Regions from separate parts of the Pseudomonas sp. HS6-2 genome, predicted to be linked through region 1. Evidence: predicted binding sites of a transcription regulator. Region 1 holds the regulator's gene; the other holds the start of a gene.
What was found. The regulator sigma-54, encoded in region 1, starts transcription at its own class of promoters, with help from an activator protein. The targets are predictions, from matches to a motif close to ANTGGCATNNANNTTGCTNT.

Region 2: a site for sigma-54 is predicted at 4,664-4,683, ahead of glnA (type I glutamate--ammonia ligase). Genes of this name have one in related genera too.

Annotation. Positions count from the first base shown of each region.
Region 1 covers NZ_CM143906.1:1,097,772-1,105,381, reverse strand. Annotated here, with positions in the region: gene mlaE (lipid asymmetry maintenance ABC transporter permease subunit MlaE) at 1-207, opposite strand, end outside; gene ACOKS3_RS05090 (ATP-binding cassette domain-containing protein) at 207-1,016, opposite strand; gene ACOKS3_RS05085 (KpsF/GutQ family sugar-phosphate isomerase) at 1,265-2,239, shown strand; gene ACOKS3_RS05080 (KdsC family phosphatase) at 2,254-2,778, shown strand; gene lptC (LPS export ABC transporter periplasmic protein LptC) at 2,787-3,359, shown strand; gene lptA (lipopolysaccharide transport periplasmic protein LptA) at 3,346-3,873, shown strand; gene lptB (LPS export ABC transporter ATP-binding protein) at 3,874-4,599, shown strand; gene ACOKS3_RS05060 (RNA polymerase factor sigma-54) at 4,776-6,269, shown strand; gene hpf (ribosome hibernation-promoting factor, HPF/YfiA family) at 6,348-6,656, shown strand; gene ptsN (PTS IIA-like nitrogen regulatory protein PtsN) at 6,669-7,133, shown strand; gene rapZ (RNase adapter RapZ) at 7,136-7,610, shown strand, end outside.
Region 2 covers NZ_CM143906.1:405,849-413,458, reverse strand. Annotated here, with positions in the region: gene ACOKS3_RS01895 (PhoPQ-activated pathogenicity-related family protein) at 1-702, opposite strand, end outside; gene typA (translational GTPase TypA) at 886-2,706, opposite strand; gene thiI (tRNA uracil 4-sulfurtransferase ThiI) at 2,835-4,289, opposite strand; gene glnA (type I glutamate--ammonia ligase) at 4,781-6,187, shown strand; gene ACOKS3_RS01875 (chorismate mutase) at 6,340-6,876, shown strand; gene glnL (nitrogen regulation protein NR(II)) at 7,142-7,610, shown strand, end outside.

The DNA of each region.
Region 1 (7,610 bases):
GAACACGCCGGAAACGACAATGATCGCCAGCGACAGCACGCCCACCGAGTAAAGCTGCTTGGTCAGCAGCTGGAAACCGCCGCCAATGCCGCCACGGCCGATCAGCGCATGGAACAGGAACAGGCACGAGCGCCCGAGCACGGCCAGCACGTCGATCGCCGAGCGCCCGAGCAGGCGGATACGTTCGAGTAAGGATTTTCTGCGCATCACCGCACTCCCAGCAGATCGGCGCGGTAGTCAGGCGCAGGAAAGTGGAATGGCACCGGGCCGTCCGGGTCGCCTTTCATGAACTGGCGAATGCGCGGATTGTCCGAGCCCATCAGCTCGTCGGGCGTACCCTGGCCCAGCACCTGACCATCACCGACCACATAGATGTAGTCGGCGATACTGGCGGTTTCGGCCAGATCGTGGGAGACCACGATGCTGGTGATGCCCAGGGCATCATTGAGCAGACGGATCAAGCGCACGAGTACACCCATGGCAATCGGGTCCTGGCCGACGAACGGTTCGTCGTACATCAGGATCTGCGGGTCCAGGGCAATTGCCCGGGCCAACGCCACCCGGCGCTTCATGCCGCCGGACAGCTCGTCCGGCATCAGGTCGATGGCACCGCGCAGGCCAACCGCCTGCAGTTTCATCAGCACGATGTCACGGATCATTTCGTCCGAAAGCTGGGTATGCACGCGCAAAGGAAAGGCAACGTTCTCGAACACATCGAGATCGGTGAACAACGCACCGCTCTGGAACAGCACGCCCATCTGCTTGCGTGCATCGAACAGGTCGCTGCGCGAAAGGCTCGGCAGGTTCTGCCCGGCCACCCACACTTCACCGCCCGACGGGCGTAGCTGCGCGCCCATCAGGCGCAACAGCGTGGTCTTGCCGCAACCCGACGGCCCCATGATCCCGGTGACCTTGCCACGCGGAATACGGATGTCGACATTGCTGAAAATGCTGCGCGAACCGCGCTTGAAGGTGACGCCCTTCAACTCGACCGCGTAGGCGCTATCCACACTCATCTAGACTCCTTGCTAGTGCAGCCTCGCACTAATGGACGCCGGCCTTCATCGTGAAGGCACACACACCCTTGGCAGGCCGAATAGCGGCGAACTATAGCACCGCAGACCCTGCGCCCCCAAGGGTATGGAAACAGGTCGTTCAGGCCAACGACAGGCTTTGATGACATTTGAGAGGGCAATCGAAAGGATGAGGCTTTCTCGTATTGCGGCTATAATCGCCGCCTTTTAATCAGGCATTGCTTTTCGACATGAGCCAATCCAGCGAGCTGATCCACTCCGCCCAGCGCACCCTGCGCCTGGAACTCGAGGCCGTAGAAGGCCTGGTGGCCCGCATCGACGCCAATTTCGTCAAGGCCTGCGAACTGATCCTGGCGAGCAAGGGTCGGGTCGTGGTGGTCGGCATGGGCAAATCGGGGCATATCGGCAACAAGATCGCCGCCACCCTGGCCAGTACCGGCACGCCAGCGTTCTTCGTACATCCGGCTGAAGCCAGCCATGGCGACATGGGCATGATCACCCGTGATGACGTCATTCTGGCCCTGTCCAACTCCGGCAGCACCGCCGAGATCATTACCCTGCTGCCGCTGATCAAGCGCCTGGGGATCCAGTTGATCAGCCTGACCGGCAACCCGGACTCGCCCCTGGCCCAGGCCGCCGAGGTCAACCTCGACGCCAGCGTCACCCAGGAAGCCTGCCCGCTGAACCTGGCCCCGACCTCTTCCACTACCGCGGCACTGGTACTGGGTGATGCGCTGGCCATCGCCCTGCTCGAAGCCCGTGGCTTCACCGCCGAAGACTTCGCCTTCTCGCACCCTGGTGGTGCCTTGGGCCGCCGCCTGCTGCTGAAAGTCGAGAATGTCATGCACGCCGGTGACGAATTGCCCCAGGTGCAGCGCGGCACACTGCTCAAGGACGCGCTCCTTGAAATGTCCCGCAAAGGTTTGGGCATGACCGTGATCGTGGGCGCCGATGGCAAGCTGGCCGGGATCTTCACCGACGGCGACCTGCGCCGCAGCCTGGACCGCAATATCGACGTGCACACCACTCTGATTGACCAAGTGATGACCGTGCACGGCAAGACGGCTCGTGCCGAAATGCTTGCCGCCGAGGCCCTGAAGATCATGGAAGACCACAAAATCAGCGCCCTGGTGGTCGTGGACAAGGACGACCGCCCGACCGGCGCCCTGAACATGCATGACCTGCTGCGCGCCGGCGTGATGTAAAGGAGAACGAATCGATGACCCAAGATCTCATGCAACGCGGCAAGGCGATCAAGCTCGCCGTTTTCGACGTCGATGGCGTGCTGACCGATGGCCGCCTGTATTTCCTTGAAGATGGCAGCGAATTCAAGACCTTCAACACCCTTGATGGCCAGGGCATCAAAATGCTCATGGCCTCGGGCGTTACCACGGCAATCATCAGCGGACGCAAGACCCCAGTGGTAGAACGCCGGGCGAAAAACCTCGGCATCCCCCACCTTTACCAAGGTCGTGAAGACAAATTGGTAGTGCTGGACGGTCTGCTCGCCGAACTGGGCCTAAGCTATGAACAGGTCGCCTACCTGGGCGACGACCTCCCCGACCTGCCGGTAATCCGCCGGGTCGGCCTGGGAATTGCCGTAGCCAACGCCGCACCATTCGTTCGCCAGCACGCCCACGGCGTAACCCAGGCACGCGGCGGCGAAGGTGCTGCACGCGAGTTCTGCGAACTGATCATGCAGGCCCAGGGCACCCTGGACGCTGCCAACGCCAACTACCTGTAAGGTTGCCCATGTTCAGCAAGAAAGCCCGCAACATTGCGTTGCTCGCGGTGATCGCCGCGGTGCTGGCAGCAGTCGGCTACTGGAATGTCAGCCCCGAGAGCTTCCTCGAAAAGCCGGTGGCCCAGGTTGACGAAAGTGCCATCGACTATTACGCGATCAACGCGCACAGCGTGCAGTTCCTGCCCGATGGCAAACTGCAATATGAAATGACTGCCGACAAGGTCGAACACCTCAAGGCCAGCGAGGTCACACTGGTGACCACACCCGACCTGCACATGTACCGCGGCACTCAGTACCCGTGGCACGTGCAGAGCGTGCGCGCCGAGGTCAACCCTGACGGCAGCGAAGTCGAACTGATCGACCAGGTGCGGATTGCCCGCACCGACGAAAAACAGCGCGATACCATCATTACCAGCTCGCGCATGACCGTATTCCCGCAGAAGCAATATGCGCAGACCGAGCAAGCCGTTAGAATCGACGGCGCCGGTGGCACAACCACAGGCAAGGGAATGAAAGCGTATTTGAAAGAAAGCAAGATCGACTTGCTCTCTAACGTAAGAGGACAGTATGAGGCTCGTTAAAACCCTCCCCCTTTTGCTCAGCCTGAGCGCAGCAGCACTGGGAAGCGCGAGCGCCTTCGCCCTGCCGAACGACCGTGACCAGCCTATTCGCATCCAGGCCGACAACGCGCACCTGGACGACAAGCAGGGCGTGGCCACCTACACCGGCGATGTGATCATCACCCAAGGCTCAATGATGATCAAAGGCAATACCGTGACCATGACCCGTGCCGCCAATGGCGACATCGACGTGGTGACCTCGGTGGGCAACCTGGCGTACTTCGAGCAGCAGCAGACCGCGGCCAAGCCCGACAAGATGAAAGGCTGGGCGGTGACCATCCAGTACCAGGCGCAGAAAGACACGGTGATCCTTACCGACCGCGCCAAGGTCGAGAACGAAGGCAACACCACCGAAGGCGAGAAGATCGTCTACAACACCAAGACCCAGGTTGCGACCGCCGGTCGTGGTGGCAACGTGACTCAACCACGTCAGCGCATCGACATGGTGATCCAGCCGAAGAAGAAGGCCGAGTAAATGGCAACCCTCAAAGCCCAGCACCTGGCCAAGAGCTACAAGGGGCGGCAAGTCGTGCGTGATGTCAGCCTGTCGATCGACAGCGGGCAGATCGTCGGCTTGCTCGGCCCCAACGGCGCCGGCAAGACCACCTGCTTCTACATGATCGTGGGGCTGGTCCAGGCAGACCAGGGGCGCGTACTGATCGACAACCTCGATGTCAGTCACCAGCCCATGCACGGCCGAGCCCGCGCCGGTATCGGCTACCTGCCGCAAGAAGCCTCGATCTTCCGCAAGCTGTCGGTGGCCGACAACATCATGGCCATTCTCGAAACCCGCAAGGACATCGATCGCGAAGGCCGGCGCAAGGAACTGGAAAGCCTGCTGCAGGAGTTCCACATCAGCCACATCCGCGACAACCTCGGCATGAGCCTTTCCGGTGGCGAACGCCGCCGCGTCGAAATTGCCCGTGCCCTGGCTACCGCACCGAAGTTCATCTTGCTGGATGAACCGTTTGCCGGTGTCGACCCGATCTCCGTGGGCGACATCAAGCAGATCATCCACCACCTCAAGGCCAAGGGTATCGGTGTCCTGATCACCGACCACAATGTCCGTGAAACCCTGGATATCTGCGAGACCGCCTACATCGTCAACGACGGTCGACTGATCGCCGAAGGCGACGCCGAAACCATCCTGGCCAACGACCTGGTCAAGGAGGTCTACCTGGGCCACGAGTTCCGACTCTGATCCCCGGGACCTGCCTGGAGCACTGGCATTAACGCCCTGTCGGGGCTTAAGTTGTTACAGTGCTCTAGGCAAACGCTACAATTTGAGGCATAAAACTTGCTTAAATTTGGCGCTCCGGCGCCCTCGTGTAGTGGATGGCGCATGCGCGCCGGCGAACAAGGTATTAAGCCCCAGCCATGAAACCATCGCTCGTCCTAAAAATGGGCCAGCAACTGACGATGACCCCGCAGTTGCAACAGGCCATCCGCCTACTTCAGCTCTCCACCTTGGACCTCCAGCAGGAAATCCAGGAAGCGCTGGAGTCCAATCCGATGCTCGAACGCCAGGAAGACGGCGACGACTTCGACAACAGCGACCCGATGGCGGACAACGCCGAAAACAAGCCGGTCGCCGAAGTCCAGGACAACAGCTTCCAGGAAAGCACCACCAGTGCCGAAACCCTGGAAGACGGTGAGTGGAGCGAGCGAATCCCCAACGAGCTTCCAGTCGACACCGCCTGGGAAGATATTTACCAGACCAGCGCCAGCAGCCTGCCGAGCAACGATGACGACGAGTGGGACTTCACCACCCGCACATCGGCCGGCGAAAGCCTGCAGAGCCACTTGCTGTGGCAGCTGAACCTGGCCCCGATGTCCGATACCGACCGCCTGATCGCCATCACCCTGATCGACAGCATCAACGGCCAGGGCTACCTGGAAGACACCCTCGAAGAAATCTGCGAAGGCTTCGACCCGGAGCTGGACATCGAACTCGACGAGGTAGAAGCGGTGCTGCACCGCATCCAGCAGTTCGAGCCGGCCGGTGTCGGCGCCCGCTCCCTGGGCGAGTGCCTGCTGCTGCAATTGCGCCAACTGCCAGCCAGCACGCCCTGGATGAGCGAAGCCAAGCGCCTGGTCACCGACTTCATCGACCTGCTCGGCAGCCGCGACTACAGCCAGCTGATGCGCCGCATGAAGCTCAAGGAAGACGAACTGCGCCAGGTGATCGAGCTGGTACAGAGTCTCAACCCGCGCCCAGGTTCGCAAATCGAGTCGAGCGAACCGGAATACGTGGTGCCCGACGTGATCGTGCGCAAGGACAGCGACCGCTGGCTGGTCGAGCTGAACCAGGAAGCGATCCCGCGCCTGCGGGTCAACCCGCAGTACGCCGGCTTCGTTCGCCGCGCCGATACCAGCGCCGACAACACCTTCATGCGTAACCAGCTGCAAGAGGCACGCTGGTTCATCAAGAGCCTGCAAAGCCGCAACGAAACGCTGATGAAGGTCGCCACGCAGATCGTCGAGCATCAACGCGGCTTCCTCGACCATGGCGACGAAGCGATGAAGCCGCTGGTCCTGCATGACATCGCCGAAGCGGTGGGCATGCACGAGTCGACCATTTCGCGGGTGACCACGCAGAAATACATGCATACCCCGCGTGGCATCTACGAACTGAAATACTTTTTCTCCAGCCACGTCAGCACTGCCGAAGGCGGAGAATGCTCGTCTACGGCGATCCGCGCGATCATCAAGAAACTGGTTGCCGCGGAAAATCAGAAAAAGCCATTGAGTGACAGCAAGATCGCTGGTTTACTGGAGGCACAAGGCATCCAGGTAGCCCGTCGCACCGTCGCCAAGTACCGCGAGTCCCTCGGCATCGCACCGTCGAGCGAGCGCAAGCGACTGATGTAGCCCCTGGATGTGCCACAGCGTTTGTGGGGCAGGTGCAAGACCTGCCTCTTTATGCACGGGCAACAAAGGAGAAGCTGTATGCAAGTCAATATCAGTGGACAGCATGTAGAAGTCACCCAGCCACTGCGCGATTATGTGCTTGAAAAGCTCGCTCGCGTGGAAAGTCACTTCGACAAGATCACCAACGTGCAGGTCATCATGAAAGTCGAGAAGCTGCAGCAGAAGGTCGAGGCGACCCTGCAGATTCCAGGCGGTGAAGTGGTTGCCAACGCGGAACACGAAGACATGTATGCAGCGATCGACGCCTTGGCCGACAAGCTCGACCGCCAACTGAAAAAACACAAGGAAAAACAGCAAAGCCTGCTGCAAGGTGCAGCCGCCCGCTGATCCCTCTCATCCATGATCCGACTTGAAACCATCCTGACCCCCGGCCGTTCCCTGGTGAACGTGCCGGGCGGCAGCAAGAAGCGCGCCCTGGAAAAGGTCGCTAACCTGATTGCCGAGCAAGTACCCGGGCTTGCGATGCAAGACGTCTTCGAAAAGCTCATCGCTCGCGAAAAACTGGGCTCGACCGGCTTTGGCAATGGCATTGCCATTCCCCACTGCCGACTTGAAGGCTGCTCTGCCCCGGTAAGTGCGCTGTTGCACCTGGACGCGCCGATCGACTACGACGCCATCGATGGCGCCCCGGTGGATCTGCTGTTCGTCCTGCTGGTGCCAGAGGCGGCCACCGATGCCCATCTTGAACTGCTGCGCCAGATCGCCAGCATGCTTGATCGCAAGGAGGTCCGCGATAGCCTGCGTGCCGCCGGTAGCAGTGAAGCCCTGTACCAGGTTGTCCTGGACGCCCAGAACGAGCACTGAACATGCGCCTGATCATCGTCAGCGGCCGGTCCGGCTCCGGCAAGAGCACCGCCCTCGATGTACTGGAAGACAACGGTTTCTACGTCATTGACAATCTGCCAGCGGGGCTGCTGCCACAGCTGGCAGAGAACGCGCTGATGAACACCGAGCTTTTGCAGCCAAGGGTGGCGGTCAGTATTGATGCACGCAACTTGCCGAGCCACCTATCACGCTTTCCCGAACTGCTCGAGGAGGCCCGTGCACGCCACATCCAGTGTGACGTGCTTTATCTTGATGCCGACGAGGACACGCTGCTCAAGCGCTTCTCGGAAACCCGCCGTCGCCACCCGCTGACCAATGCCGACCGCTCGCTGGCAGAAGCGATCCGGGTTGAAAGCGAACTGCTGGGGCCAATTGCCGACCTTGCCGACCTGAAAATCGACACCACCAGCCTCAACCTCTACCAGCTGCGCGATTCGATCAAGCTGCGCTTGCTCA
Region 2 (7,610 bases), 690 kb from region 1:
GATTACGGCAGGCACGATGGCCATCACCCGCTCATCGGCCAGCGCCGTGAGCCACGCGCTCCAGCCACGCTTGGAGGCACCCGTGATGATGAAACTGTCCACCGTGAGCCCTTGCTTACCCAGTTCCAGCACGGCCAGGTCCATCGCCCGGCTCGCCGCCGCAGCCATCGGCACATGCAGTGGTAGTTCCGGCGCGGCACCGCGCAGCGAATGTGCCCAGGTATGCGCCACGGCGTCATCCTCGCGCAGGGGCTTCTCGACATCACCGAAGGTCACGTACTGGTTGGGCGCATCGCTGATCATGACCACGGCCATATGCGACTTTAGAGCCACTTCGCGCAATGCTTCGCGGGTATAGTCCGGGCTCTGCGCCGGCCCGTGCCTTATGCCGTTGTTCACCACCAGCAAGGCTTTGCCGGGCACTGCATTGCGCGGCACGTGCAATTCGACATCGTGCTCCCAACGACGTGGTTCAACCACCGGGACCGGGTCCCACACCTGCGAAACCATCTGCAGGCGACGGAAATCGTAGCCAGGTTCAGAGGCCTGTTCGAGCAGTACGGCCTCCAGAGGCTTCTGGCGCACATTGCCGATGTGGCAGTGAACGACTTCCTGCGGGCGCAGGCCGCTACAGTCCTGCAGAGCTCTGGCATGGAAACTGGCCATCAGGCAGGGGATGGCAAGCGCAAATCGGTACTTCATGGGCGTGCTTCCTTCTGGAGAAAGCACGTCACGCTAGGCGGCCCTACAACCGCACACAAGGCGTGAACGCGTCTGAAAGAAGCTCCCTACACCTGCTAGAGACATAGACTACAAATTGCGTCTCACAAACAAAAACGCCCCCGGCCTTTCGACCGGGGGCGTTTTCATTCAGCCTGAGCTAACTCAGTTCTTAGCTTTCTTGGCAGCGCGGGTACGCTCGCCTTCGTCCAGGATCTTCTTGCGCAGACGGATCGACTTAGGCGTGACTTCGCACAGCTCGTCGTCCTGGATGAATTCCAGAGCCTGTTCCAGAGTGTGGCGAACTGGCGGAACCAGGGCGATGACTTCATCTTTGCCCGAAGCACGCATGTTGTCGAGCTTCTTGCCTTTGGTCGGGTTCACGCCCAGGTCGTTGTCACGGCTGTTCAGGCCGATGATCTGACCGTTGTAGATCTCCTGGCCGTGCTCAACGAACAGCTTGCCGCGAGCCTGCAGGGTTTCCAGCGAGTAGGTCAGTGCCTTGCCGGTTTCAACCGAAACCAGAACACCGTTCAGACGGCCGGACATCTGGCCCGACTTCATGGTGTCGTAGCGGTCGAAGATCGAGGTCAGGATGCCTGCACCGTTGGTCAGGGTCAGGAACTGGTTACGGAAACCGATCAGACCACGGGCTGGAATGTTGTACTCCAGGCGCACACGGCCCTTGCCATCCGGCACCATGTTGGTCAGGTCGCCTTTACGCAGACCCATCTCTTCCATGACCTTGCCCTGGGATTCTTCAGGGATGTCGATGGTGACGTTCTCGAACGGTTCCTGCTTCACGCCGTCGACTTCGCGGATGATCACTTCAGGACGGCCTACGGCCATCTCGAAGCCTTCACGGCGCATGGTTTCGATCAGTACGGACAGGTGCAGCTCACCACGGCCCGATACCTTGAACTTGTCAGGGGAATCGGTTTCCTGAACGCGCAGAGCAACGTTGTACAGCAGCTCCTTATCCAGACGGTCCTTGATGTTACGGCTGGTGACGAACTTGCCTTCTTTACCGCAGAACGGCGAGTCGTTGACCTGGAAGGTCATCGAAACGGTTGGCTCGTCAACGGTCAGCGGCTTCATCGCCTCTACGGCGTCCGGAGCGCACAGGGTGTCGGAGATGAACAGCTCGTCGAAACCGCTGATGCAGACGATGTCGCCAGCCTGGGCTTCTTCGACGTCGACGCGGTGCAGGCCGTGGTGACCCATCAGCTTCAGGATACGACCGTTACGCTTCTTGCCGTTGGTGTCGATGGCGACAACCGGGGTGTTCGGCTTGACGCGGCCACGGGCGATACGGCCAACGCCGATAACGCCGAGGAAGCTGTTGTAGTCCAGTGCGGAGATCTGCATCTGGAACGAACCGTCACGGTCAACGTCCGGCGCCGGTACGTTGTCGACGATCGACTGGTACAGGGCGGTCATGTCTTCGCCCATGGCGGTGTGGTCCAGACCGGCAATGCCGTTCAGGGCCGAGGCGTAGACGACTTTGAAGTCCAGCTGTTCGTCGGTGGCACCGAGGTTGTCGAACAGGTCGAAGATCTGGTCCAGAACCCAGTCAGGACGCGCGCCCGGACGGTCGACTTTGTTGATCACGACGATCGGCTTCAGGCCGGCTTCGAAAGCCTTCTTGGTCACGAAGCGGGTTTGCGGCATCGGGCCGTCCTGGGCGTCGACCAGCAGCAGCACGGAGTCGACCATCGACATTACACGCTCAACCTCGCCACCGAAGTCGGCGTGGCCGGGGGTGTCGACGATGTTGATGTGGTAGCCGTTCCAGTTAATGGCGGTGTTTTTCGCCAGAATGGTAATACCGCGCTCTTTTTCCTGGTCGTTGGAGTCCATGACGCGCTCGTCGTTGAGCTCGTTACGCTCCAGAGTGCCGGACTGACGCAGGAGTTTGTCGACCAGGGTGGTTTTACCATGGTCAACGTGGGCGATGATGGCGATGTTACGCAGATTTTCGATCACAACTGTATCTCGATCAGAGGATTCGGTTGCCACCTAGTGTAGGTGGCGAATATGTACGCTTTTAGGCTCAGCGGGCCCGATGGTCGGGAGGGCGATGGCGGATGCTGCCGCCATACAGCCCTGGCGTCTTATGCCGGACGATAAACACGCACATTGGCATGTCCCTCACTGAGCAGGTGGTGTGCGTGCAAACGGCTCATCACACCTTTGTCGCAATACAGCAAGTACTGGCGCGTAGGGTCCAGGTGCTTGAACTTGCTGTTGATCGCATAGAACGGCATGGCCTGGACTTCGATACCTTCCAGGGCCAGTGGTTCGTCTTCCTGGGCATCGGGGTGACGAATGTCGATGACGATCTGGCCTGGCAGCGCCTCGGCTACTTCCTCGACTTCGATGTCCTTGCCCAGCTCGTCGATCACGTGGTCGATGGAGATGAACTTGGCGCGCTCCAGGGCGCGCTCCAGCACGGCCATGTCGAACTGCTTTTCTTCGTGCTCCATGCGGTGACGCTTGGCATGGGTGGTCGGGTTCACCGAGATCACTCCGCAGTATTCCGGCATGTGCTTGGCGAAGTCGGCGGTGCCGATTTCGGTGGCCTGGTCGATGATGTCCTGCTTGTGGCTGGCCAGCAACGGGCGCAGTACCAGCTTGTCGGTGGCCGAGTCGATGATCGACAGGTTAGGCAGGGTCTGGCTGGAGACCTGGGAGATCGCCTCGCCGGTAACCAACGCGTCGATCTGCAGGCGGTCGGCCATGTGCGCGGCACCGCGCAGCATCATGCGCTTGAGGGTCACGCCCATGTAGCTGTTGTCGACTTTGTTGAGGATCTCGCCAACCACTTCTTCGAACGGCACACTGATGAACAGTACGCGCTGGCTGCTGCCGTACTTTTTCCACAGGTAGTGGGCCACTTCCATCACGCCCAGCTCGTGGGCACGGCCGCCGAGGTTGAAGAAGCAGAAGTGGGTCATCAGGCCGCGGCGCATCATCTGGTAAGCCGCCACGGTGGAGTCGAAACCACCGGACATCAGCACCAGGGTCTGCTCCAGGGCACCCAGCGGGTAGCCGCCAATGCCGTTGTGCTGGTTGTGGATCACGTACAGGCGCTGATCACGGATCTCCATGCGCACCACGACTTCAGGCGTCTTCAGGTCGATGCCGGCGGCGCCGCACTGCTGGCGCAGCTGGCTGCCGACGTAGCGGTCGACGTCCATCGAGGTGAAGTCGTGATGGCCGCCGCGCTTGCAGCGCACCGAGAAGCGCTTGCCGGCCAGCAGGTGACCGAAGTGGTGCTTGCACTTGGCGACGATGTCGTCGAAGTCACCCAGTGGGTACTCATCGACCTGCAGGAAGTGGGTGATGCCCGGGGTGCAGGTGAGGCGCTCGATCATTTCGCGCTGGAGCTTCTCGTCCTCGACGCGGGTGACCACCTCGAGATTGTCCCAGACACCATCGACCGCGAGCTCAGGATCGAGATCCTTGAGCACGTTGCGGATGTTCTTGCCGAGCTGACGGATGAAGCGCTTGCGCACCGGCCGGCTCTTGATGGTGATTTCTGGGAAGACTTTGACGATAAGTTTCATTGGGTTAACAGCGCGCGCAGGGCCTGCCGAAAATGAGGGGCGCGAATTATAGCGGAAATTGCTCAGGATTTGACCAACTTTTGATCAGAAGCTTTGAGATAAATGCAGAAGCCGGTTTTTGTGCCGCCTGCTCCGACCCTTTCCCGGGTGAACCCGCTCCCACAGGGCCCGCGCAAGCCTCAAGCCTGGCGTGGCCCTTGTGGGAGCATGTTTAGCCGCGAAGAGGCCCTCGAAGAAAGCACAGTCTTGATGACTTGCACCAACTTGGTGCCCAGCACTTGAATGATGCCTCCTAAGGGTGCGCTTTTTCCCGCTACCACCCCAGCAAATGCCCACAAACGCCTCTTTTTATCTCGCCCTCGCCATTTTCGGGCACTGGCATGCAATTTGCTCCCTTGTGAGGCAGGTACGCTTGGCCGACTATCCGCGCCCGGCAACACCCTTTTTCCAGAGCAGCGGCCCACCGCGCTCTAGACCCTCCGGAGGACAACATGTCGAAGTCGGTTCAACTCATCAAAGATCATGACGTCAAGTGGATTGATCTGCGTTTCACGGACACCAAGGGCGTGCAGCATCACGTGACCATGCCGGCGCGTGATGGCCTGGACGAAGACTTCTTCGAAGTCGGCAAGATGTTCGACGGCTCCTCCATCGCTGGCTGGAAAGGCATCGAAGCTTCCGACATGATCCTGATGCCGGTTGACGAGACCGCCGTTCTGGACCCGTTCACCGAAGAACCGACCCTGATCATCACCTGCGACATCGTCGACCCGTCGAGCATGCAAGGCTACGATCGCGACCCACGTGCGATCGCCAAGCGCGCCGAAGAGTACCTGAAGAGCACCGGCATCGGTGACACCGTCTTCGCTGGCCCAGAGCCAGAGTTCTTCATCTTCGACGAAGTGAAGTTCAAGTCGGACATCTCCGGCTCGATGTTCAAGATCTTCTCCGAGCAAGGCTCGTGGATGTCCGACGCGGACGTGGAAGGCGGCAACAAAGGCCACCGTCCAGGCGTGAAAGGCGGCTACTTCCCGGTTCCGCCGTTCGACCACGACCACGAAATCCGTACCGCCATGTGCAACGCTCTGGAAGAAATGGGCCAGACCGTTGAAGTTCACCACCACGAAGTGGCGACTGCCGGCCAGAACGAAATCGGCGTCAAGTTCAACACCCTGGTGAAGAAAGCTGACGAAGTACAGGCCCTGAAATACGTCGTGCACAACGTTGCCGACGCTTACGGCCGTACCGCCACCTTCATGCCGAAGCCACTGTACGGCGACAACGGCTCGGGCATGCACGTGCACATGTCGATCTGGAAAGACGGCAAGAACACCTTCTCGGGCGAAGGCTATGCCGGCCTGTCCGACACCGCCCTGTACTTCATCGGCGGCATCATCAAGCACGGTAAGGCCCTGAACGGCTTCACCAACCCGTCGACCAACTCGTACAAGCGTCTGGTCCCAGGCTTCGAAGCACCGGTAATGCTGGCCTACTCGGCTCGCAACCGTTCCGCCTCGATCCGTATTCCTTACGTCGGCAGCCCGAAAGCACGCCGTATCGAAGCACGCTTCCCGGACCCATCGGCCAACCCGTACCTGGCCTTCGCGGCCCTGCTGATGGCTGGCCTGGACGGCATCCAGAACAAGATCCACCCAGGCGATGCTGCCGACAAGAACCTGTACGACCTGCCGCCAGAAGAAGCCAAGGACATCCCGCAAGTCTGCGGCAGCCTGAAAGAGGCTCTGGAAGAGCTGGATAAAGGCCGTGCGTTCCTGACCAAGGGCGGCGTGTTCTCCGACGACTTCATCGATGCCTTCATCGAGCTGAAGAGCGAAGAAGAAATCAAGGTCCGCACCTTCGTGCATCCGCTGGAATACGAGCTGTACTACAGCTGCTGATCTGATTGGCGCCTGGCGCCAATCTGAATCATCGAAAACGGCCTTCTTCTGAAGGCCGTTTTTTGTTTTACGCCCATCGCTTTCAGATACTTCCTACAAGCAAGGCTTACCTGACTGCGCACAATCAAATCTCCGACAATAAGGAGATTGCCATGCGCCCCCTGCCGTTCGTGCTTTGCTTCGTCATTACGCTTTTCGGTTGCAGTTCCCCTTCACAACCTGAACTCAAGCCGTTGCTCGCAGCAATCGGACAGCGGCTGGACCTTGCCTACGCCGTGGCCGTGCATAAATGGGACAATAGCGTGCCAGTCGAGGCACCCATGCGAGAGCAAGAGGTTCTGCAGCAGGTTCAAGCTGCAGCGCATGACTACGGCCTGCCTCCCGAACGGGCAGCGGCCTTTTTTGCCGACCAGATCGAAGCCAACAAGATGGTCCAGTACGGACTGATCGACCGCTGGACGGCACTGGGGAAGCGGCCCCCTCAGCAAGCTCGGGACCTCGCCGACGAACTACGTCCGCGCCTGGACATGCTCCAGGCAACATTGCTGTTCGAACTGGGCAACCTGGACCGCAAGCCGTTTCACGACTGCCCTCGCCAATTGACCGACGCCCTGGCCGGGCATGCCAGCGACCCGCTCCGGCACATGGCCCTGGTCCGCGCAACCGCACACCTGTGCGTAGAACGCTGACCTCAGCAATGCTCTATATTGGTGCATGGACGTAGCAAGCGCTTCGATCTGCAACCCAAAACGGGTCACTTGAAACGATAAATCAGGGCAATCTGGTCCGAATAAGCGCAACTCCAGGTCTTTATCCGGCTATTCCGCTTCTTTTCGGAGCCTTGGTTTGTTTCTTGCATTTTCCTGTGCAGAGACTGGCATCTGCGGATCCGCCGCCTGCCCGGCCATGGCCGTGCCCTGCCTGACAAGCGCCAAAAGAGGTCAACGACGCCTTATGACCATCAGCGATGCACAGCACCGTCTGCTTCTGGACAACCTGACCACCGCGACGCTCCTGCTCAATGCCGAGCTGCGCCTGGAATACATGAACCCGGCCGCGGAAATGCTCCTGGCCGTCAGCGGCCAGCGCAGTCATGGGCAGTTCATCAGCGAGCTGTTCACCGAATCGACCGAGGCGCTCAACTCGCTGCGCCAGGCCGTGGAACAGGCGCACCCGTTCACCAAGCGGGAAGCGCAACTGACCTCGCTGACCGGGCAGGCCATCACCGTCGACTATGCCGTGACACCCATCCTGCATCAGGGCAACACCTTGCTACTGCTGGAAGTGCACCCGCGTGATCGCCTGCTGCGCATCACCAAGGAAGAGGCCCAGCTGAGCAAGCAGGAAACCACCAAGATGCTGGTGCGCGGCCTGGCCCACGAGATCAAGAACCCGCTCGGCGGCATCCGTGGCGCCGCACAGC